3 regions of the Schinkia azotoformans genome follow, and region 2 is predicted to be linked to each of the others. Evidence: predicted binding sites of a transcription regulator. Region 2 holds the regulator's gene; each other region holds the start of a gene.
The links. The regulator CtsR, encoded in region 2, represses protease genes until heat stress. The targets are predictions, from matches to a motif close to ATGGTCAATAAAGGTCAAACA.
Positions count from the first base shown of each region.

Region 1: the regulator CtsR is predicted to act here: its motif matches at 4,360-4,380, upstream of clpP (ATP-dependent Clp endopeptidase proteolytic subunit ClpP).
Region 3: the regulator CtsR is predicted to act here: its motif matches at 2,585-2,605, upstream of P9E47_RS11605 (ATP-dependent Clp protease ATP-binding subunit).

Region 1 covers NZ_JARSMD010000001.1:238,132-245,634, reverse strand. Annotated here, with positions in the region: gene gap (type I glyceraldehyde-3-phosphate dehydrogenase) at 1-940, opposite strand, end outside; gene P9E47_RS01085 (sugar-binding transcriptional regulator) at 1,016-2,044, opposite strand; gene P9E47_RS01080 (glutaredoxin family protein) at 2,194-2,451, opposite strand; gene rpoN (RNA polymerase factor sigma-54) at 2,481-3,782, opposite strand; tRNA gene P9E47_RS01070 (tRNA-Arg) at 3,996-4,067, opposite strand; gene clpP (ATP-dependent Clp endopeptidase proteolytic subunit ClpP) at 4,441-5,037, shown strand; gene P9E47_RS01060 (HPr family phosphocarrier protein) at 5,098-5,361, opposite strand; gene whiA (DNA-binding protein WhiA) at 5,535-6,485, opposite strand; gene P9E47_RS01050 (gluconeogenesis factor YvcK family protein) at 6,504-7,457, opposite strand; gene rapZ (RNase adapter RapZ) at 7,464-7,503, opposite strand, start outside.
Region 2 covers NZ_JARSMD010000020.1:413-7,915, reverse strand. Annotated here, with positions in the region: gene P9E47_RS12505 (PIN/TRAM domain-containing protein) at 1-417, opposite strand, end outside; gene radA (DNA repair protein RadA) at 563-1,945, opposite strand; gene clpC (ATP-dependent protease ATP-binding subunit ClpC) at 2,065-4,488, opposite strand; gene P9E47_RS12490 (protein arginine kinase) at 4,494-5,576, opposite strand; gene P9E47_RS12485 (UvrB/UvrC motif-containing protein) at 5,577-6,125, opposite strand; gene P9E47_RS12480 (CtsR family transcriptional regulator) at 6,169-6,630, opposite strand; gene P9E47_RS12475 (MgtC/SapB family protein) at 6,807-7,503, opposite strand, start outside.
Region 3 covers NZ_JARSMD010000019.1:148,143-155,645, reverse strand. Annotated here, with positions in the region: partial or broken gene P9E47_RS11625 (alpha/beta-type small acid-soluble spore protein) at 112-273, shown strand; gene P9E47_RS11620 (phosphatase PAP2 family protein) at 306-944, opposite strand; gene P9E47_RS11615 (NUDIX hydrolase) at 1,007-1,630, shown strand; gene P9E47_RS11610 (HAD family hydrolase) at 1,712-2,509, shown strand; gene P9E47_RS11605 (ATP-dependent Clp protease ATP-binding subunit) at 2,633-4,780, shown strand; gene P9E47_RS11600 (hypothetical protein) at 4,819-5,118, opposite strand; gene P9E47_RS11595 (hypothetical protein) at 5,245-5,451, opposite strand; gene P9E47_RS11590 (hypothetical protein) at 5,766-5,939, shown strand; gene P9E47_RS11585 (homoserine dehydrogenase) at 6,093-7,100, opposite strand; gene P9E47_RS11580 (PLP-dependent aspartate aminotransferase family protein) at 7,114-7,503, opposite strand, start outside.

The DNA of each region.
Region 1 (7,503 bases), on a different contig from region 2:
CATACCATGAAACAACTTTGGCCATGTTTCCATCGATCACCATTGTTGATAAGGCATCGATTGTAGATGATGCTGGTGAGCCGTTGTAGTCTCTAGATACTAATGGCAACTCACTATAATATAGAATGCCTTTTAATGGTCCTTCTGCTGCTTCTTGTAATGCTGCATTGATTTCTTCTTTTGTTGTATCTTTTTCTAATTCACATACAAGGTCCACTAATGATACGTTTGGGGTAGGCACGCGCATGGCCATACCGTTTAGCTTTCCTTTTAGCTCTGGAAGAACTAATGCTACTGCTTTTGCGGCACCTGTTGTTGTTGGAATGATGGATTCCGCCGCTGCACGAGCACGACGATAATCCTTGTGCGGCAAATCTAAAATTTGCTGATCATTTGTATAAGAGTGTACTGTCGTCATCATTCCGCGTTTTACACCGAATTTATCATTTAAAACTTTTGCAAATGGTGCTAAGCAGTTTGTTGTACAAGATGCATTTGAAATAACATGATGATTAGCTGGATCATATTTGTCATCATTAACACCCATTACAATCGTAATATCCTCATCAGTTGCCGGTGCTGAAATAATAACCTTCTTTGCGCCAGCCTCTAAATGTTTGGCTGCATCAACACGCTTCGTAAAGCGGCCTGTAGATTCAACAACTACCTCGACACCAAGGTCGCCCCAACCAAGGTTTGCAGGGTCGCGCTCTGCTTTTACAACGATTTCGTGTCCATCTACGATAATGTTGTTGCCGTTTACTTCAACCTTCTTTTCAAACGTTCCATGAACTGAATCATATTGAAGCAGATGGGCAAGCATTTTTGCATCAGTTAAATCATTAATTGCTACAATTTCTACATTCGGGTTATTAATCGCTGCCCGTAACACATTTCGTCCAATTCTACCAAATCCATTAATACCAACTTTCACTGCCATTGTTTTTCCTCCTTATATTCTCTATTCTTCGTTTTTAATTTATAAGTTTAAGGGATTTCTCCCTATTTCTTGTTTTTATTTCAGACGAACTAACTCATTTGCGGCCCCTTCATCTGTTACGAGAATCGTTTTTCGACCTTGACGCTGCTTCACGACAGCGGCTATTGCCTTTGCCTTGGAAGCACCTCCGGCCACAGCAATAATACATGGCACATTCTCCAAATTTTCTAGCTGCAGGCCGATTGTCCTTACTTTATGGACCACATTCCCATCGGCATCAAAGTAGTAGCCGAACGCTTCCCCGACCGCCTGTCCGTCAGAAATTTTTTGAATGGTCTCGGCATCAGTTTTTCGTCGTTTTGCCATTGTTATAGCATCCCCAATACCGTGAACAACCATGCTGCATTGTTGAATCATTTCTAGCGTTTCTTTTATAGCAGGCTCTTCAACCAAAGACGAATACACATCATCACTTACTTGGTCAGGTACATGGAGCAATTTATATTGTCCCATTGTTTTTTCAGCCATTTTAGCGACGATCGTGTTTGCCTGGCTTTGAACATTTTCACCTAAACCACCCCTGGCAGGAAAAAACATAATATTACGCTCATCTACAGTCGGTGTCAGCATCTCCGCAACAGCAGCAACAGTGCTGCCTCCTGTAATGGCAATAATATTATCCGTGGAAAATGCTTTTTTCATCCGACTGGCACAAGCTCTTCCCATTTCCTTTTTGACAAGTTCATTTTCGTCACTGTCACCGGCAACAATGATGACTTCCTCAATGTTTAATATTGCTCTTAATTGCAACTCTAATTCTTCTAATCCGGAAACTTCTTTCATTACGGACTCAAGCGACCTAATTAACTGTCTGCCCTCTGATGTTAAGCTCATTCCAGCGGAAGAGACATTAACCAAACCCTGCTCTTTTAAAAAAAGAATTTCGGCCCGGAGCACCCGCTCTGTCATACCCAAATGAGTAGCTAATATCCGTCTACCAATCGGTTCCATCAAACGAATGTATTTCAAAATTTGATAGCGATGCTGCATAACCTCGAGCAAATCCGGTAATAATTTTTGTTGAATTTTTAAAACAGTATTCATCTTTACTTCCCCTTACAAGATTTTTTTACCAATAATCCGGACCTATTATGTCCCATTTAGACAAATTATGTCCCGCGTGCGGTAAAAAAAATCACTCCTGCTATATTGTTTATTGTAGCAGGAATAATTTCGACGTTCAACAAATATGCTTATATTTCATATTTTGACTGAAGAAAATATCGAACGGCGTCTTCACTAACCATTCCATAATCCACTTCTTCACCATCAACTTCAACTACTGGAATCATAAGTTGATATTTTTCTAGTAATTTATCATCCTGATAGATGTCAATTTCATGGATTACGAGAGGAAATTCATTGGCCAGCTCCAGCAATTTTGTTTTTGCCTTATCACAGAGCGGACAAACCGGTCTCGTATAAAAATTTACCTGTATTGGCTGCTTCATATTAGTGTATGACCCCTTGCGAATAATTGTTAATATCTCTTTCGTTTGGATGAGGCTAAAATACCAAGCTGGTCCCGATATTTCGCAACTGTTCTTCTTGAAATATTATAGCCGTGTTTTTCCTTAAGTATGGCTGCAATTTGCTGATCTGACAATGGTTTCTTTTTATTTTCTCCGTCTACTATCGTCTTCATCGCTTCCTTTACTTCCTTCGAAGACGCATCCTCAAAATCTTCTGTTTGGATCGTTGATGTGAAAAAGTATTTTAATTCAAAGACACCCTTTGATGTTTGAACATATTTTCCATTAACGGCTCGGCTGACTGTTGATTCATGGACATCGATCATCTGTGCAATATCCCTCATCGTCAGCGGTTTTAATTTTGCATCATCTTTTAGGAAAAAATCCCGTTGCCGATCAATAATCGCTTTCATTACCTTTTGCATCGTTTCTAAGCGCTGCTCGAAGGCTCGTTTTAGAAAGTGGACCTGGTCCATTTTTTCACGCAAATACTTGTAGGCCTCATTATCCTTTTGTCCAATAATTGGCTCGTACGAACTATCCACCTTTATCGAAGGCATAAGCCGCTCATTAAAGCTGACCGCTAAATCTTCCTGTTCTTTTTTTATAATCATGTCCGGCACAATATAGTTGGAAACGCCTTCATTAAAGGCACTGGCCGGTCGCGGATCCAACATTTGGATAAAATCAAACACATCTTGAATCTGCTCAATCGCTACATTGAGTTTGGCTCCGATATCTTTCCATTTACGGTCCGCTAACATTTGCAAATGATTGGCAACGACCTCTTCTGCGAGCAAATTCCGTTCAGGCAGGTTTTTTAGTTGAATTAATAAGCATTCTTGGAGATTACGAGCACCAACACCGATCGGCTCACACTCCTGAATTTTACCTAAAAGACTTTCGATCACTGAGGCGGGAACAGTAAAGCGATTGCTGATCTCTTCGATGTTGCCTGTAAAATAGCCTGATTTATCTATCGATAAAATCAAATAATTTATGATTTGTTTTTCTTCTGATCCTATTTTTAATAAACCAATTTGCTTTTGCAAATGGTCATGGATGGTCATACGGGACTCTTGTTGCTCCATTTTTGCAGAAGGCTGTCCGCTTGAAGGGGAGTTCTTTTTCTTTTTCCGGGTTGATTCTACGCGAAATGATTCAACACTTAATAGCGGATTTTCAGTTGCCTGCTCCTGAAGAAATTGATCAAGCTCTGCAGATGAATATTGAAGCAACGAAATAGCTTGCCTAAGTTCGTTTGTCATCACTAGTTTTGTAGTTTGTTGTTGTACAAGACCTTGTTTCATTTCAAATCCCCCTTACAAACATTGTACTACAGTTATTATTATATGGAAACGCTTACTTTTTTGATAAAAACTTATTAGAAAAACACGATATTTGCCCACAATGGCAAATATCGATGTCTTTTCTTATACTATATTCCATAAAAGATCATACTTGCTTATAGTATAAAAAAATGAGGAAAATCTGCGGGTACAGATCTTCCTCATTTAAATTAACGCCCTCGGAGGGAATCGAACCCCCAGCGGAAGAACCGGAATCTTCTGTGTTATCCATTACACCACGAGGGCAAGCACTTAAGTTGATACACACAACGAAGTTTATTATAAGAAAGATTTCGATTTTTTGCAAGTGGTTATTTTGGACCTTGGGTCAGAGGGTTGGGTTCTCTGGCTCAGTTTTGGTGACCTCGGGGTGGGACGCAGGGTCGGGAACTGTGGCACAACGCAGTGGGACCGGGACATAGTTCCCGACCCCATGGTCCATGGTCCACACTATGAATAAATTAAACATTTTCCGCATATGGTTTAAGTACAAGGAAAATGGGCAATCATGAAAAAAGCGCAAGATTACATAACGTCACGTTTGACCTTCATTGACCATGCATGTATATTTAAATTAGAAGTTAATGTTAATTACAGATGAGGAGGAATTTCGATGGATATGCATTTAATCCCAACAGTTATTGAGCAAACAAATCGTGGTGAAAGAGCTTATGATATTTATTCAAGACTTTTAAAAGACAGAATTATTATGTTAGGAACAGCGATTGATGATACAGTTGCGAACTCAATCGTGGCACAGCTTTTATTCTTAGCCGCTGAAGATCCTGATAAAGATATTTCACTATACATAAATAGTCCTGGTGGTTCTATCACAGCGGGTATGGCTATTTATGATACTATGCAATTTATTAAGCCTGATGTTTCAACAATTTGTATTGGTATGGCTGCTTCCATGGGCGCTTTCCTATTGACTGCAGGTGCTCCTGGCAAACGTTTTGCATTGCCTAATAGTGAGATTATGATTCACCAGCCACTAGGCGGAACGCAAGGTCAAGCAACCGATATCGAAATTCATGCAAGACGTATTATTAGAATGCGTGAAAAATTAAATGCAATCATGGCTGAAAGATCCGGCCAGCCAATTGAAGTGATCAACCGTGATACGGAAAGAGATAACTTCATGGATGCTGAACAAGCTCGTGAGTATGGTTTAATCGATAAGGTTATTACAAAGAGCACTGACGAGAAAAAATAAAGAAGTAAAAAACACGACATTAGCCTTTCGAAGGTGATGTCGTGTTTTTTTACTACAACATTAATGATGTTGTTCGTTTTCTATAAATTCGGTAAGCTTAGCTACAGCGTCTTGCTCATCATGTCCTTCTGCTAACAGCTTAACATCTGCACCAGATTCCACTGCTAAGCTCATAAGGCCCATTATACTTTTTGCATTCACTTTTTTTCCTTCTTTTTCTAAAAAAATGTCAGAAGAAAAGCGATTGGCTTCTTGAACAAATAATGCTGCCGGACGGGCTTGAAGGCCAGTTTTCAGCTTAACAGTAACCGTCTTTTCTATCAAAGTGTTCTCCTCCTTGTCATACACAACCCCATTTTATCCTATTGTAACAGAGTGAGCCAGTAAAAATGTTTCATCATTGTTACAAATTATTATCTATATCTTTTCCAAAATTTAAACATCAGTAAAACGCCAGCCTAGCCCCATCTGACAAAAGTTTACCTATAATCATACGTTTAAGAATTGGAAATGGTTTCACCCAATCGTAATTTTTCTGCAATTTCATCAATCTTACGTAAACGGTGATTAATCCCTGATTTACTTATTTGTCCGCCAGATACCATTTCCCCCAGCTCCTTAAGAGTAACATCCTGGTATGTAATTCTTAGCTCAGCGATTTCCCTAAGCTTATCCGGAAGTGTCTCAAGGCCAACGGTATCTTGAATATAACGAATATTTTCCACTTGGCGGATGGCAGCTCCAATCGTTTTGTTTAAGTTCGCTGTTTCACAATTTACAAGGCGATTAACCGAGTTCCGCATATCGCGAACAATTCGGACATCCTCGAAGTGAAGCAACGCTTGATGGGCGCCGATAATATTAAGGAGTTCGCTTATTTTTTCTCCTTCTTTTAAATACGTAATATAGCCTTTCTTACGTTCCAGCGTTTTGGCATTTAATCCAAATGAATTCATTAACTCGCATAAGGAATTATTATGTTCCTCGTATAATGAAAAAATCTCCAAATGGTAGGATGATGTTTCCGGGTTATTAACCGACCCTCCAGCAAGAAAAGCGCCTCTTAAATAAGAACGTTTGCAACACTTTTTCTTTAAAAATACATCAGAGATTGTTCGAATAAAGGTGAACCCTTCTCCCATAATCCCAAGATCCTCGAGAATCTCTTTTGCTTGCTGAACCATCCTAACTATATATACATTATTTTTTTTCAATCTCATTTTTTTTCTTACTAGCAGTTCAACAGAGATATTATACTCTCTTTTTAACAAAGTGTATATTCTTCTTGCAATCGCTGCATTTTCGGTTTGGACATCAACCATGATTTTCCGATTCATAAAAGACATCGAACCATTCATACGAATAAGAGCGGAAAGCTCTGCTTTTGCACAACAATTTTTCATTTCAGTATTTGTTAATTCTTTTTTTGTCTCAGAAGCAAAAGACAAGTCTCCACCCCCTCACTTTTACAATAAAGAATAGATCACCTTTGCGATTTTCTCAGTATCATGGCGGATGACACCATTTTTGATCTGCACCAAATCTTTATTGATAATTTCGAGCCCATAGTTTTCGAGTTTTTCCTTGTCATATTTCACCGGCTGGGCATTTTCAAGTTTATATCGTTGTAAAACCGCTTTCGGCAGTTCGGCATCATTTACAATGATACTATTTAAAAAGGCACATTTTAAATGATCGTACAATGCTTTGACATGGTCACTTGCTGTGTAGCCCATTGTTTCTCCTGCTTGCGTCATGACATTGCATACATACACTTTTTTTGCTTTTGAGTGACAAAGCTGCTGCCCGATTTTCGATACAAGCAAATTCGGTAAAATACTAGTATATAAACTTCCTGGGCCAATAACAACTAAATCAGCGTTATTAATTTCTTCCAATGTTTCAGGGAGTGGTTCCACATCAGATGGCGTAAGGAAAACACGCTTTATTTTCTTATTCGCATTTGGTATTTTCGATTCGCCTGTCACCACGGTCCCATCTTCCAATTCGGCATGAAGAATAATAGCCCGATTGGCTGCAGGCAATACCTTGCCTTTTACATTAAGAACCTTGCTCATTTCACGAATGCCACTCACAAAATCTCCGGTAATGCTCGTCATCGCAGCAAGCAATAAATTGCCTAATGCATGACCTGACAGTTCATTGCCATTTCGAAAGCGGTGCTGAAATAAGCTTTCGATTAGAGGTTCAACCTCTGATAAGGCTGCTAAACAATTGCGAATATCTCCAGGGGGCGGGATCTGGAGTTCACTCCGCAGTCTTCCGGAACTCCCTCCATCATCCGCTACCGTCACAATCGCAGTGATATCAATTGGATACTGCTTTAAGCCGCGAAGAAGCACCGGCAATCCGGTTCCCCCGCCAATCACTACAATTCTAGGCAGTTTTCTCCATTCCATGTATCGTTACCTTTTTCCCTTCCTTTTTTCAATATCGCGATGCCCT
Region 2 (7,503 bases):
ATTTATAAGCTCTTCACGCTTTTTAAACCCTGTTTGAAACCCTAGATAGCCGAGAAACAATGTTACAAATATTGGAATAATTGTGCTTAACACTTCGAATTTAATACTTTTTAAAGGAATCATAATTAAAAAAGCAACAATCAAGCCTACAATCAAGCCTAAGCTTCCAAATAAAATATCGGTCGCCGGCGCCTTTACCAACGATTCCTCAATCTTACGGATTAAACCAACAATATAATCAGTTAACCAAAATGTAGAAAGAAATAAAATAATTGCTCCGTAAACTGTGCAGGCATAAGGGGACGCAAACCACCCGATATTACCTACATTCATTAACTCTAAAAATAGCGGAAAGTACAAGAACCCTAGTGTTCCGCCCACGATAATAAAAAATAGCTGAACGATTTTTTTAACCATTCCTTCACCTCCTTTTATCATTATTAACTTTTTTTCTATTTTAAAAACATTGTTCGTTACAGAAAAATAATATTTCACTTACTATTTTATATTGAAATGATGATAAATATCAATTTTGTAGGCAGATTACTAAAAATTGCATAAGCTAACGTTCCAAGGTGTGATCTAATGCTTCTGCTACTGTTGAAACGCCGATGACTTCGATGCCCTTCGGAGCTGTCCATCCGCCAATATTTCTTTCCGGTATAATAACCCTCTTAAAACCAAGCTTCGCTGCCTCCTGAACACGCTGTTCGACGCGGGAAACCCTTCTTATTTCCCCTGTTAACCCGACTTCGCCAAACACTACATCTGTTGGGTTGGAAGGTTGGTCACGAAAACTCGAAGCAATACTTACAGCCACACCAAGGTCAATTGCTGGCTCGTCAAGCTTAATTCCACCGGCTACTTTCAGATAAGCATCATAAGCCCCTAATAAAAACCCTACTCTTTTCTCTAGAACAGCCATAATCAAAGACACCCTGTTATGATCAATTCCTGTCGCCATTCTCCGCGGGTTTCCAAAGCTAGTCGGTGCTATTAAAGCCTGAATCTCCACTAACACTGGGCGTGTACCTTCCATCGAAGCAACAACTATGGAGCCAGCAGCACCTTCTGACCGTTCCTCCAAAAATATTTCGGAAGGATTTAGTACTTCCCGTAAGCCTTCTTCCTTCATTTCGAATATACCCATTTCATTTGTTGAACCAAATCTGTTTTTAACCGCCCTTAAAATACGATATGTATGATGGCGTTCCCCTTCGAAATACAAAACTGCATCAACCATGTGCTCAAGTAGTCTTGGACCAGCGATCGATCCCTCCTTTGTGACATGTCCGACTAAGAAAATAGCAATTCCCTTCGTTTTTGCAATTCGCATAAAGTGAGAAGTACATTCCCTTACCTGCGACACACTGCCAGGGGCAGATTGAACCTCAGGATGATAAACGGTTTGGATTGAATCGATAACAACAAAGGATGGATTCATTTCATCAATTGCTTTTTCTATATAAGCTAAATCTGTTTCGGATAAAACGAAAAGGTTATCACTTTCTATACGTAAACGATCGGCCCGAAGTTTCGTCTGGCGAGGAGATTCTTCTCCAGATATGTATAAAACTTTATGATTTCGATTTGCAAGCTGTGAGGATATTTGTAATAAAAGTGTGGATTTTCCAATTCCAGGGTCGCCGCCAATTAACACAAGTGATCCTGGAACAATACCTCCGCCTAAAACTCTGTCCATCTCCTTATACTCTGTATATATTCTCGGCTCGCTAACAGATTGAATGGTGGTAATCATTTGAGGCTTATTTGTTCCAGCTATTGTCTCAGAAGAAGTAACAAATGATTGTCTTCTTGATGATTTTGGGAGCTCTATTTCCTCCACCATTGTGTTCCACTCATTACACCCAGGGCATTTCCCCATCCATTTCGGTGTTTCATAGCCACATACCTGACAGCAAAATTTTGTTTTTTTCTTTGACATGAAAAAATCCCCTCTTAATTAAAGTTACCACATATTGTTAATATTTATGATACCATAACGAATAATGTAATCAAAAAGAAAAAAAGGACGCTTTTGGCATCCTTCCTTAAGTTCAAACACTACTCTGTCTTTACTACATAATCATCATTTTCTACATCAATGATGATTTTATGACCCTTTTGAATAGTCCCTTTTAATAACTCTTCAGATAAGCGGTCTTCAACCTGCTTCTGTAGTGCTCGTCTTAATGGTCTAGCACCATATTCAGGATCAAAGCCTTCATTTGCAATTTTTTCTTTCGCTGCATCTGATAACGCAAAATCAATGTCCTGCTCTTTTAAGCGTTTTGTTAATTCATTCGCCATTAACGTGATAATTTCATTAATATGCTGTTTCTCTAAAGAGTGGAAGACAATAATTTCATCAATACGGTTTAAGAATTCAGGACGAAATGCCTTTTTCAAAGCATCCATTACCTTCGATTTCATGTCCTTGTATTCTTGACCCTCTTGAACATTAAAGCCTACATATTTATTACGCTTAAGCTCGCTTGCACCGACATTTGATGTCATAATCACAATCGTATTTCGGAAGTCAACAGTACGTCCTTTTGAATCAGTTAAGCGACCATCCTCTAATACTTGAAGAAGAATATTAAATACTTCTGGATGTGCTTTTTCAATTTCATCTAAAAGAATTACAGAAAACGGTTTACGACGAACCTTTTCGGTTAATTGCCCCCCCTCTTCATGACCTACATAGCCTGGAGGTGAACCAACTAAACGGGATGTTGTATGCTTTTCCATATACTCTGACATGTCAATGCGGATCAAAGCATCTTCATCGCCGAACATGGCTTCTGCAAGAGCGCGAGCTAATTCCGTTTTACCTACACCAGTAGGGCCGAGGAAAATAAATGAACCGATTGGGCGCTTTGGATCCTTCAATCCGGAACGTGCTCTACGGATTGCTTTTGCTATAGCTTTTACAGCTTCCTCTTGGCCGATTACACGAGAATGGAGAATACTTTCCATGTTCAATAGACGGTCTGTCTCTGCTTGAGCCAATTTAGATACAGGTACTCCAGTCCAAGCAGAAACCACTAAAGCAATATCCTCTGTAGTTACTTCTGAGTTTTCTTTACCCTGTCTTTCTTTCCACTCTTTCTTCGTTTTTTCGACATCTTCACGAAGACGCTGCTCTGTATCTCTTAACGAAGCAGCTTTTTCAAATTCCTGACTTTGAACGGCTGCATCTTTTTCTTTTCTAATTTCCTCGAGCTTTTGCTCTAACTCTTTTAAGTTAGGCGGAGCAGTATAAGAGCGAAGACGGACTTTGGCTCCTGCCTCATCAATAAGGTCGATCGCTTTATCAGGAAGGAAACGATCTGATATATAACGAGCGGAAAGCTTTACGGCCTCTTCAATAGCCTCATCTGTAATGGAAACACGATGGTGGGCTTCATAACGGTCACGTAATCCATATAAAATTTGGATTGCTTCTTCTTGAGTCGGTTCACCAACTTGGATTGGCTGGAACCGACGTTCAAGGGCAGCATCCTTTTCAATATATTTTCGGTATTCATCTAATGTTGTGGCACCGATACATTGCAGTTCCCCACGTGCAAGGGAAGGTTTAAGAATATTGGATGCATCAATTGCACCTTCTGCTCCACCCGCACCAATCAAAGTATGCAATTCATCGATGAACAAGATAATATTGCCTGCCTGGCGAATTTCATCCATCACTTTTTTCAAGCGGTCTTCAAATTCACCACGATATTTAGTTCCGGCAACAACAGTACCCATATCGAGCGTCATGACGCGCTTATTACGTAAAATTTCGGGTACTTCATTTTGAACGATTTGCTGGGCAAGACCTTCCGCAATCGCTGTTTTACCTACCCCAGGTTCACCGATTAAAACCGGATTATTTTTTGTTCGGCGGCTTAATACTTCAATTACACGTTGGATTTCTTTGCCTCTGCCAATAACAGGGTCAAGGCTTCCTTCACGGGCAATTTGCGTTAAATCGCGGGCAAGACTGTCTAATGTTGGAGTATTAGCATTTGCTACCACCCCGCCGGAATGACTGCTGGAAGTAGATTCATTGCTTCCTAACAGTTGTAAAACCTGCTGGCGTGCCTTATTTAAGCTTACACCTAAATTATTTAATACACGGGCTGCAACGCCTTCGCCTTCACGGATGAGTCCAAGTAAAATATGCTCGGTCCCTACATAGGAATGGCCCAACTTTCTCGCCTCATCCATAGAAAGTTCGATCACCTTTTTGGCTCTTGGTGTATAGTGAATCGTTTGACTCGCTTCATCACCCCTGCCAATAAGGGCCTCCACTTCCTCTTGGATTTTTTCCGGCCCAAGATTTAGGGCTAATAGTGCTTTTGCTGCAATCCCTTCACCCTCACGAATAAGGCCTAATAAAATATGCTCAGTCCCGATATTACTATGTCCTAAACGAACCGCTTCCTCTTGTGCAAGTGCCAATACCTTTTGCGCACGTTCGGTAAATCTTCCAAACATCATTTAGATCACTCTCCCATCGAATCCTTTTCTAATTTTAATCGTTCTCGGATTAGAGTTGCTCTCCTTACATCTCTTTCTTCAGGAGCTAGTCTTTTTCCTGCAAATCTCTGTAAAAAACCTGGCTGCGTTAAAATCATTAATTCACTTAATATTGATCTTGAAACATTTTGTATAAATCCTAAATCAATGCCAAGCCTTACATCTGATAAACACCGGGAAGCTTCAGTTGATGGAATGATGCGGCTATTTGCTAAAGTGCCATAGGAGCGCCATACCTTATCTTCAAGCTGGATAGAGGAGGATCTTACAAGCATATCCCGTGCCGAGCGCTCTTGAGCAATGACTTGGGCAACTACACTTTCTAAATCTTTGACAATATCCTCTTCCGACATACCTAAGGTAATTTGATTTGAAATTTGAAATATATTTCCTTGTGCTTGACTACCTTCACCGTATATACCTCTCACAACCAATCCTAGTTGGTTAATGGCAGGTATTATTTTATTCATTTGATTTGTTAAAATGAGGGCTGGCAAATGAACCATTGCAGATGCCCGAAGTCCAGTCCCAACATTTGTAGGACAGCTCGTTAAATAGCCCCTTTTCTCATCAAATGCAAAATCAACTCTTTCTTCGATCCAATCATCAATCGCATTGGCAACCTGTAGAGCCTGGGATAATTGCAGTCCCGGAAATAAGCACTGAATCCTGACATGGTCCTCTTCATTGACCATTATGCTAACCTCTTCATTTTCTGAAAGGATCACTGCCCCTTGCTCTGCATCATCAGCAAGATGAGGGCTGATTAAATGTTTTTCAACTAATACTCGCTTATCAATCGGTTCAAGATCCATCATTTTAATAAGTTCAAATTGACCAAGATTGGGGTTAAAACTGCGGTTTACAATGGACTCCTTCATTAACTCGACAACTTGTTCTAAATCATCCCCAGAAGCTAAAGTAGGAAAAACGATGTCTTTCAGATTTCTTGCTAGACGGACCCTGCTGCTCAGCACAATATCACTATCAGGACCTTCTTGGCTCATCCAAGGGCTTAATGCCTGATTAATAAAACGTTGTAATGACATTTATGAGCGCTCCCCCTCTCTATGCTCACTTAAGAGTTGCTCTAAGGAGCGGATTTTGTCTCTGATTTCAGCCGCTCTCTCAAACTCCTCATTGTGAATTGCTTTTTGGAGCTGTTCCTTTAATTCCACAATTTCCTTCGTTAGATGAAGATTACCGCCTATTCGTTTTGGAATTTTACCTTCATGTGCTGTATTTCCGCTATGAACCCTTCTTAAAATCGGATCTATTTTGTTGCTGAATGTCTTGTAGCAGTTTGAACACCCAAACCTTCCAATCTTAGAAAATTGCTGGAATGTCATGCCACATTGATTACATTGCTCAGTAACAAGATTTCCAAAAGGATTACTGCTTGGGCTTGTAGATAGAGGATAATCTAAATTTAATAAGCCGGAAAGGAGGTTGCTAATCGAAAACCCTCCGGCCCCAGACATAATTTCACCTTTTTCCCTTGCACATTGCTCACAAAGATGCGTTTCCGTTTTCTGTCCGTTAATGATCTTAGTAAAATGGAGCGAAGCAGGGTTTTGGTGACATTCTTGACATTCCATAATTACACCTCTCCCTTTTTTAGGTTCGTTATTGGGTAGTTATTTACTTATATTTTAAGGTGAACAGCATCGATTTCAAAATGTTGGAGCGTAACTCATCTCTACCTGGTAATTCGATTAAAAGCACACTTCGATCAATAGCACTAATAATTAATTTAGCTTCCCTTTGAGAGATTACTTGTTCTTCAAGCAACCTTTCAATTAGAACCTCTGATGTAGACTGCGAAATTCTATTTGGAATAAGTTCAATCATTTGGTCAATTAATTCAGCATGGTCATCTGTTTCGACCTTTATGATCCGAATATACCCTCCTCCACCCCTTTTACTTTCCACTATATAACCTTTTTCAATCGTAAACCGAGTGTTGATCACGTAATTAATTTGTGAGGGGACACATTGGAATTTTTCAGCTATTTCATTTCTTTTAATTTCAACGACATTTTCTTCACTAATATGCAATACCTTTTTTAAATATTGTTCAATAATATCAGAAATATTTCGCATCAATCCCTCCCCTTTCTACTGACTTTGACTTTCTTTGACCATGAATATATTATATAGCCGAATCAAGATTCTTTTCAACTTTTAAGTCTAAGAAAAACACAGTAGTAGCATACCCACTTTTAATGGAGCACAAACGGAGAAATGGGAGATTGCCTCCTACGTTTACATTTTGGGTCTCAATAGATTTGCTGAACATAATCATTTGTCGAGATTTTATCCAGGATTTTCGCACGAATGGATGGGTCCTTCATTTTAATTTCTATTGTTATTTTCTTTTGATCGGCTTCACCTTCATTATTTTTTAATGATTGGATAGATACTTTTTGAAATGATATATCATTCTCTTCCAATACCTGCAATACCTCATTAAGCTTATTGCATTTCTTGTCCATTACAACCGTTAATATTTCCGTATTGCTTGTGGAAAGAATTCTCTTTTCAAACTTATTCAAAAAAATTAAACTTAATAACACAACAATTGTTGTTAGTAGAGCAGGTGCGATCATTCCAACCCCCACGATTAAGCCAATTCCAGCAACAACCCAAATGGATGCAGCTGTTGTTAATCCATGAACGGTAACACCTTTGACTAAGATCGTTCCCGTACCCAGGAAACCGATACCACTAATAACGTAGGAAGGGATTCGTGCCGGATCAAATCTAATATTGGCATTCATATCAATATAGTCTTGAAAGCCATAAAGGGATAAAAGCATCATTAAACAGGAACCCACCCCGACTAACAGATGTGTCCGAAATCCTGCCGGATGTTTTTTGATTTCCCGTTCAAGTCCGATGATTCCACATAATAAGGCAGCTATAAAAATCCTAATCGTCATTACCCAGAAGTCATTTCCTAAAAATTGTTGCAGT
Region 3 (7,503 bases), on a different contig from region 2:
CTTCATTAGTAGGTCACTGGATAATTTTCCTTTTTTAGGAAGGAACAAAACTAAATTTCGGGGGAAAAATAGGATAAAAGGAGGAGTCTTATGCCAAACCAAAATAAAGGCAAATATGAAATAGCAAATGAGCTCGGGATCCCTTTAAATAAGGGATATAACGGCAATATAACAGCAAGTCATGCTGGTAAAATAGGCGGAGCAATTGGTGGAAATATGGTAAAGGAAATGGTAAGAATGGCTGAACAGCAACTCGCAAATAACAAGCATTGATTTTTGTCAAAAAAGTGTCTGACATCATGATGTCAGACACTTTTTTCACTTATTTTTATTCGATAAGATAGAATGATACATAAAGTCAACCACAATCCCCCGCTTAAGAATCCCGCAATAACATCACTTGGATAGTGAACTCCTAAATAAATTCGACTTAAACCAATACATAAAATCATAATACCCAAGAGCCATGGTATGAATAAGGCTTTGTTCGTTTTATTTTTTAGTTCTTGGTAAAGTAAAAAAGATATAAAGCCATAAAAGCCAATCGAAATCATAGCATGTCCACTTGGAAAGCTATATCCGGTAACTTCTACTAAACGTTCACTCGTTGGGCGCGGACGTTCAATAACAGCTTTTAAAAAGTGATTTAAAAACCTTACTCCAAATAAATTAATAACTAGTAAAACAGGAAAAATGAGTTTTCTTCGTAAAAACCAAAAAACAATCGCAACCAAAAATAATATCGGAAATTCCACTTTATAAGAACCAATTGTTGTTAAGACAATCATAATTACTGTCAAATCATCAGATCTAAATTGTTGAATGAATGTACTAATTACCTGATCGAATCGTTCAAGTCCCTCCGAACCAATCCTTAAACTAATCCCTAAATACGTAATTATGATAAATAATATAAGAAGAAATGTTTTTTTGTATATAGACACGTTATTCATCCTTATGTGCTAGAATTATAGTAAAACTAAAAAAAAGAGGAGGGAGATCCCATATGAAGGACGATTTAATGGCACGTATTCAAAAAGTAACCAATAATCGGCCGCATGTTTTAGGTCATAAACACTTCCAAAGTTATTCTGTTTTATTACCTTTAATTAAAATCAATGATGATATTCATATTATTTTTGAAAAACGTGCCGAACATTTAAGACGCCAACCCGGTGAAATTTGTTTCCCAGGCGGCCGCATTGAAAAAGGACAAGAAGACAGTCAAACCGCAGCTCTTCGTGAAGCTACAGAAGAATTGCGAATTACTGAAGAAGATATCAATCTCGTTGGGCCACTTGACTTTTTCGTTTCATCCTCTGACTCCATCATCTATCCTTTTGTCGGATGGATTGAAAAAGAATTTGCGGAGATTTCTCCCAATCCTGATGAAGTAAGTGAAATCTTCACTGTTCCTGTTTCTTTTCTTTTAAATACAGAACCTAAAATTTATCAAATTCATTATAGAATTGAGCCAGAAGATAATTTCCCTTATCATCTTATCCCAGATGGAAAAGATTATAATTGGCGACCAAGAAACATGAAAGAATATTTTTATTGCTACGAAGACAAAGTCATCTGGGGGATGACGGCAAGAATGCTGAATGAATTTCTTGAAAATATCAATTAACTTTATTTATATTTTCTTATATACAAAATAGTTTTTCAATTGTAGTCTTTATATATATAAAAGGAAGAGGAGTAAATAATAATGGTTAAAGCAATATTTTTCGATCTAGATGATACTTTACTATGGGATCAAAAAAGCGTAAAAGAAGCGTTTGTTGCAACATGTCAAAAAGCAAAAGAAAAATATAATGTTGACCCCGAAAAACTTGAGGAAGCTGTCCGCAAAGAAGCAAGAGAACTATACAGCTCCTATGAGACCTACTCATTTACACAGATGATTGGAATCAATCCATTTGAAGGTCTATGGGGAAATTTTTCAGATGATCAAGAAGACTTTATGAAAATGAGCAAAATTGTACCAACCTACCGTAAAGAAGCATGGACACGAGGTTTAGCTGCTTTAGGCATTAAAGATCCTGATTTCGGGTATGAGTTGGGTGAGCTATTCCCCGCTATACGCCGGGAGAAACCATTTGTGTACGATGAATCATTTCAAGTACTTGATCAATTAAAGGGTAATTATAAATTATTATTATTAACAAATGGCTCACCCGATTTACAAAATACAAAATTAACGATTACACCAGAAATTGCTCCGTACTTTGATCAAATCGTTATTTCCGGCGATTTTGGACGAGGCAAACCTGACCCATCCATTTTTGAACATGCCTTAAAACTTATGGAAATAAACAAAGAAGACGCTATTATGGTTGGCGATAATTTAATGACTGATATTCTTGGGGCAACACGGGCCGGCATTAAATCAGTATGGATTAATCGTCATAATAAAGAAAGACTTCCTGACGTTACCCCTACTTATGAAATTAAACATCTTGAAGAGCTCTTTCCAATTTTAGATGAACTTAAGTCAGCAGAATAATCTGCTGGCTTTATTTTTTTATTTTTTTCTTGACCTTTTTTGACCTTTTTGATTTAATTATAGTCAAGAAAGATCAAAGTCAATTAAGGTCAAACATTACCAATTACTAAAGGAGGAACTTTTATGTATTGTCAAATTTGTCATACAAACGAAGCTACAGTGCATTTAAATATCCAATTAAACCAACAAAAGAAACAATTACATCTATGTTCTGAATGCTATAACAAAGAAAAAGCAAATTTTAAAATTCCAAGTGGCTTTAGCCCATTCGGAGGACCAACACCATTCCAGAATGTATTTAATGGAATGAATTTTGGACAACAAGACCAAGATCTTTACACAAACCTTCATGGGCAACAAATGACTGGCCAAGCTAGTCGCGGCAACGGATTTCTTGATCAATTCGGTCGAAACCTAACAAATGCCGCAAAAGCCGGCATTATAGACCCTGTCATTGGCAGAGATAAAGAAGTAAATCGTGTGATTGAAATCTTAAATCGACGCAATAAAAATAATCCAGTTTTAATTGGTGAACCTGGTGTTGGTAAAACAGCAATCGCCGAAGGCTTAGCCTTAAAAATTGCTGAAGGAAATGTGCCGGCTAAGCTTTTAAATAAAGAATTATACTTGCTAGATGTGGCCGGTCTAGTTGCCAATACCGGAATTCGCGGCCAATTTGAAGAACGAATGAAACAATTGATTTCTGAGCTTCAAAAACGAAAAAACATCATTTTATTTATTGATGAAATCCATTTATTAGTAGGAGCTGGCTCTGCTGAAGGATCTATGGATGCTGGTAATATCTTAAAGCCTGCCTTAGCTCGAGGTGAATTGCAGCTTATTGGGGCAACAACCTTAAAAGAATACCGTCATATTGAAAAAGATGCAGCCCTTGAACGTCGGTTCCAACCCGTTATCGTAAATGAACCAACAGTGGAACAAGCAATTGAAATTTTAAAAGGAATTCAGGCAAAATATGAAAGCTTCCATGATGTAAAATATATGGACGAAGCGATTGAAGCCTGTGTCACTCTTTCACATCGCTATATTCAAGATCGCTTCCTTCCAGATAAAGCGATCGACTTATTAGATGAAGCTGGTTCAAAAGTTAATTTGCAGCATGCAGGCCAAGATACAACAGAACTTAATGAACGCCTCGCTAAAATAGCAAAGGAGAAGGATAAAGCAGCAAGCGAAGAAAATTATGAATTAGCAGCAAAATTGCGTCACGAGGAAATCAAGCTTGAAAAGCAGCTAGAAGCTGGAAACAATACTAAACAAGCAATCGTTGGAGTAAGTGAAATTCAAAAAATAATTGAAGAAAAAACTGGGATCCCGGTTGGAAAACTTCAACAGGATGAACAAGTAAAAATGAAAAAACTCGCTGCCAATCTTTCAGCGAAAATTATCGGCCAAGAAGAAGCCGTTCAAAAAGTTTCAAAAGCAATTAAGCGTAGCCGTGCAGGGTTAAAGGATAAAAATCGTCCAATTGGGTCCTTCCTATTTGTTGGACCAACGGGTGTTGGTAAGACTGAATTAACGAAGCGACTTGCGGAGGAGTTATTTGGAACAAAGGACAGCCTAGTCCGTCTAGATATGAGTGAATATATGGAGAAGCATTCAGTCTCTAAAATTATCGGTGCACCTCCAGGATATATTGGACATGATGAAGCAGGACAATTAACCGAGAAAGTGCGCAGAAATCCTTATTGCATCATTCTTTTGGATGAAATTGAAAAAGCGCACCTCGACGTACAGCATATGTTCCTGCAAATCTTAGAGGATGGCCGCCTAACAGACAGCCAAGGCAGAACAGTTAGCTTTAAGGATACCGTTATTATTATGACAAGTAATGCCGGAGTCGGTGCTAAGAAAGTAACAGTAGGCTTTGATAAGCAACAATCGGAGGATTCAACTGAAGGCACTATTTTAGATTCACTTGGCGCTTTCTTCAAGCCGGAATTTTTAAACCGTTTCGATAGCATCATTGAATTTAAGAGCTTGAAAAAAGAGCATATTTTACAAATCGTTGATATTATGTTGGATGACTTAAAAGCTCTATTAAACGAACAAAACATTTCAATTGATGTTTCAACTGAAGCAAAAGAAAAATTAGCTGAGCTCGGTTACCATCCTGCCTTTGGTGCACGTCCATTACGCCGTATTATCCAAGAGCAGCTTGAAGATCAAATATCGGATTTACTGTTAGACAATGGGAACATCACTGAAATAAAAGTTGCCATTGAAGACAACAAAATCATTGTGAAATAAAAAAAGCAGTGGCCGGGGTTCCTCCGGCCATTACTGATTCATGCGATCACACTTGAATTGAGAATTTCTTTTAATACATGATTAATTTTGCTCCTATGTTTCCATATGAAGACAAGCAAACCATCGATATCATCCATCATCGTTTCACCATCATCACAATAGTTTTCACCCTTACCGTGAATGGACCATCTTTCGTCCTTTTTCATTAATGTATATTGTCCACCGCGTTCCTTGTCTTTAAATACAAAATAATGCTTTTCATTTTCATAGTCATATGAAGCAATGTCTGTAAATTTCTCAAGAAATTGCATTGCATCCAACTTTTTCCTAATAATCAACTACATCACACCTTTCATCAATATACACCCTAGAAAAAAAGCTGCTATATTATTAGTTCGACATAGAAACTAAATTCCTTGTAAAAATCTAAAAAAGTTTTCAAGAAAACAAAAAGACTACTAACATTAAATTAGTAGCCCTACCATTTCTTCTTCATTTACTTTGCACTCAAGACACATATTGTTGATAACCGAAATCGTGTTATATTGGTTTTTCACCCAGATTTTATCTCTTTCAACCTTGACTACTTCTCCAGCTATCACCTGACCATAACGAGAAAAATACAAATCATTCGTTATTACTTCTTGGCCAACTGTAAATAACTCATTCATGAATATGAACTCCTTTAACTTACCATTCTTTTATTATTTAATTTTATTATACCCTAAAATGGTTGAAAATAGTCGAAAAATGTTTTTCAAAACTTTGACGATTTTTAATGCGCTTACATTTAATATCTTACAAAATCCTGTAGAATAAGAAAATTTCATTTATGAAAATGTTTACATTTGAGCATACAATTATTTTTCGAAAGTTTCTTGTAAAATATTTCACAACAAATTTTTTTCTATTGAATTGTAGTAATATTTTCTATAAAATAGGACATAGGGGATATTTATTATCTGGTACTAACAGGAGGTATAAAATGAATAATAACGATACATTTAAAGTAGTTAAACTTCTACAGGACTTGTCAAATTCTTTGAGGGGAAACACTAATATTTATGATACACAGTATGTTGATAATGTGAAAAGCCGGTTACCTCAAATTGAAAATGCTTTTTTTGAACTAAAAAAATACTTCGATCAACAAAACTAATTTTTTTTAACCTCTTTTTAACCTACCATTTCTTCACAATGAAATTGAGCGGTTGGTCAGTTTTAAAATCCATCCATTATAATTTTCCCAATAAAAAAGAGCAAGACCTGCAGATAAAATTCTACAAAATCTCACTCTAATAAAAAATTCTATTTAAACAATACTTGTTTGTGAAACAGCACTTGTATGCCATTCATTAACATCTGTACGGCAGGCATGAATTAAATCTTCAACGATTGCACTGGCAGTAGGATACATCCCCGCCCCTGGTCCGCTTAAACTAATATTACCTACAATATTCGCATGAATAGATACCGCGTTTTCAACTCCCTCTACATTATAAAAAGGATGTGAAGATTGAACAATAGTCGGTTTTAGGATAGCCTCTATTCCTTGCTCTGTTTTTGTTATGGAGGCAATATGTTTTATTCTCAAATTAGTAGTATCATGATGTTTTATTTGATCGGGTGTAATCCCGGTAATTCCTTTGCGGAAAACAGCTTTCCAATCTGGCTGCTGACCAAAACATACTTGGCTTAATATCATCATTTTATAAAAAGCGTCATACCCCTCGACATCATTCGTAGGATCAGCTTCCGCATATCCCAATTCCTGTGCCAAGGATAGGGCTTCTTCAAACGATAAACCCTCTTCTCTCATCTTTGTTAAGATAAAATTAGTTGTGCCGTTCAAAATGCCCTCAATTTTTTGAACTTGATTAATATTTAATAGCTTATTTAATGTTTGGATAATCGGAATTCCACCGGCAACAGTCGCCTCAAAGCCGACTGTTGTTCCATAGGTTTTAGCTAATTCGATAATTTCTTGTCCATGGTGGGCAAACATTTCTTTATTGGCAGTTATTACATGGCATCTTCTCTGTATCGCCCTTGTAATATGCGAAAAGCTTGGTTCCACTCCAACAGTTGCTTCTATAACAACATCAAGTTTAGGCAACTGAATAATATCCTCGAAATGATCTGTTAATAAGATGCCTTCCTTCGGGGGGATATGTTTGTCGATATCTTTAACTAATATAGCAACAACTTTAACGTTTTGTTCTAATAGCGTTAAAAACCGCTCCTGATTTGAGTTGATAATTTCATAGACGCCTTTTCCAACTGTACCATACCCTAGCAGGGCAATATTAATCGTTGACATTTTCCCACATCCTTTAAAGCTCACAGGCAAATGTTACGATACTTCCTCTAAGGCGTTGTGCTTCTTTATAAGTACAGCGATTATGGATAACCTCTAATCCGCCCTTTGTCGCAATTTCAACAGCTTTTGGCGAAATAACGCCTTCCTGCAGCCAGAAAATTTTTGGATTGATTTCAAGTGCTTCTTTAGCCACTTCTATAGCGGCTTCCGGGCTTCTAAATACTTGAACTACATCAACTTTAAATGGAATTGATTTTAAATCAGGGTAAACCTTTTCGCCTAGAATCTCTGTTTCTTTTGGATTTACCGGTACAATTTGATATCCTAAGCGCTGCATTTTTCTTGTTAAACGGTAGCTTGGGCGACCAGGCTTGCCACTTAAGCCCACAACTGCTAATCTTTT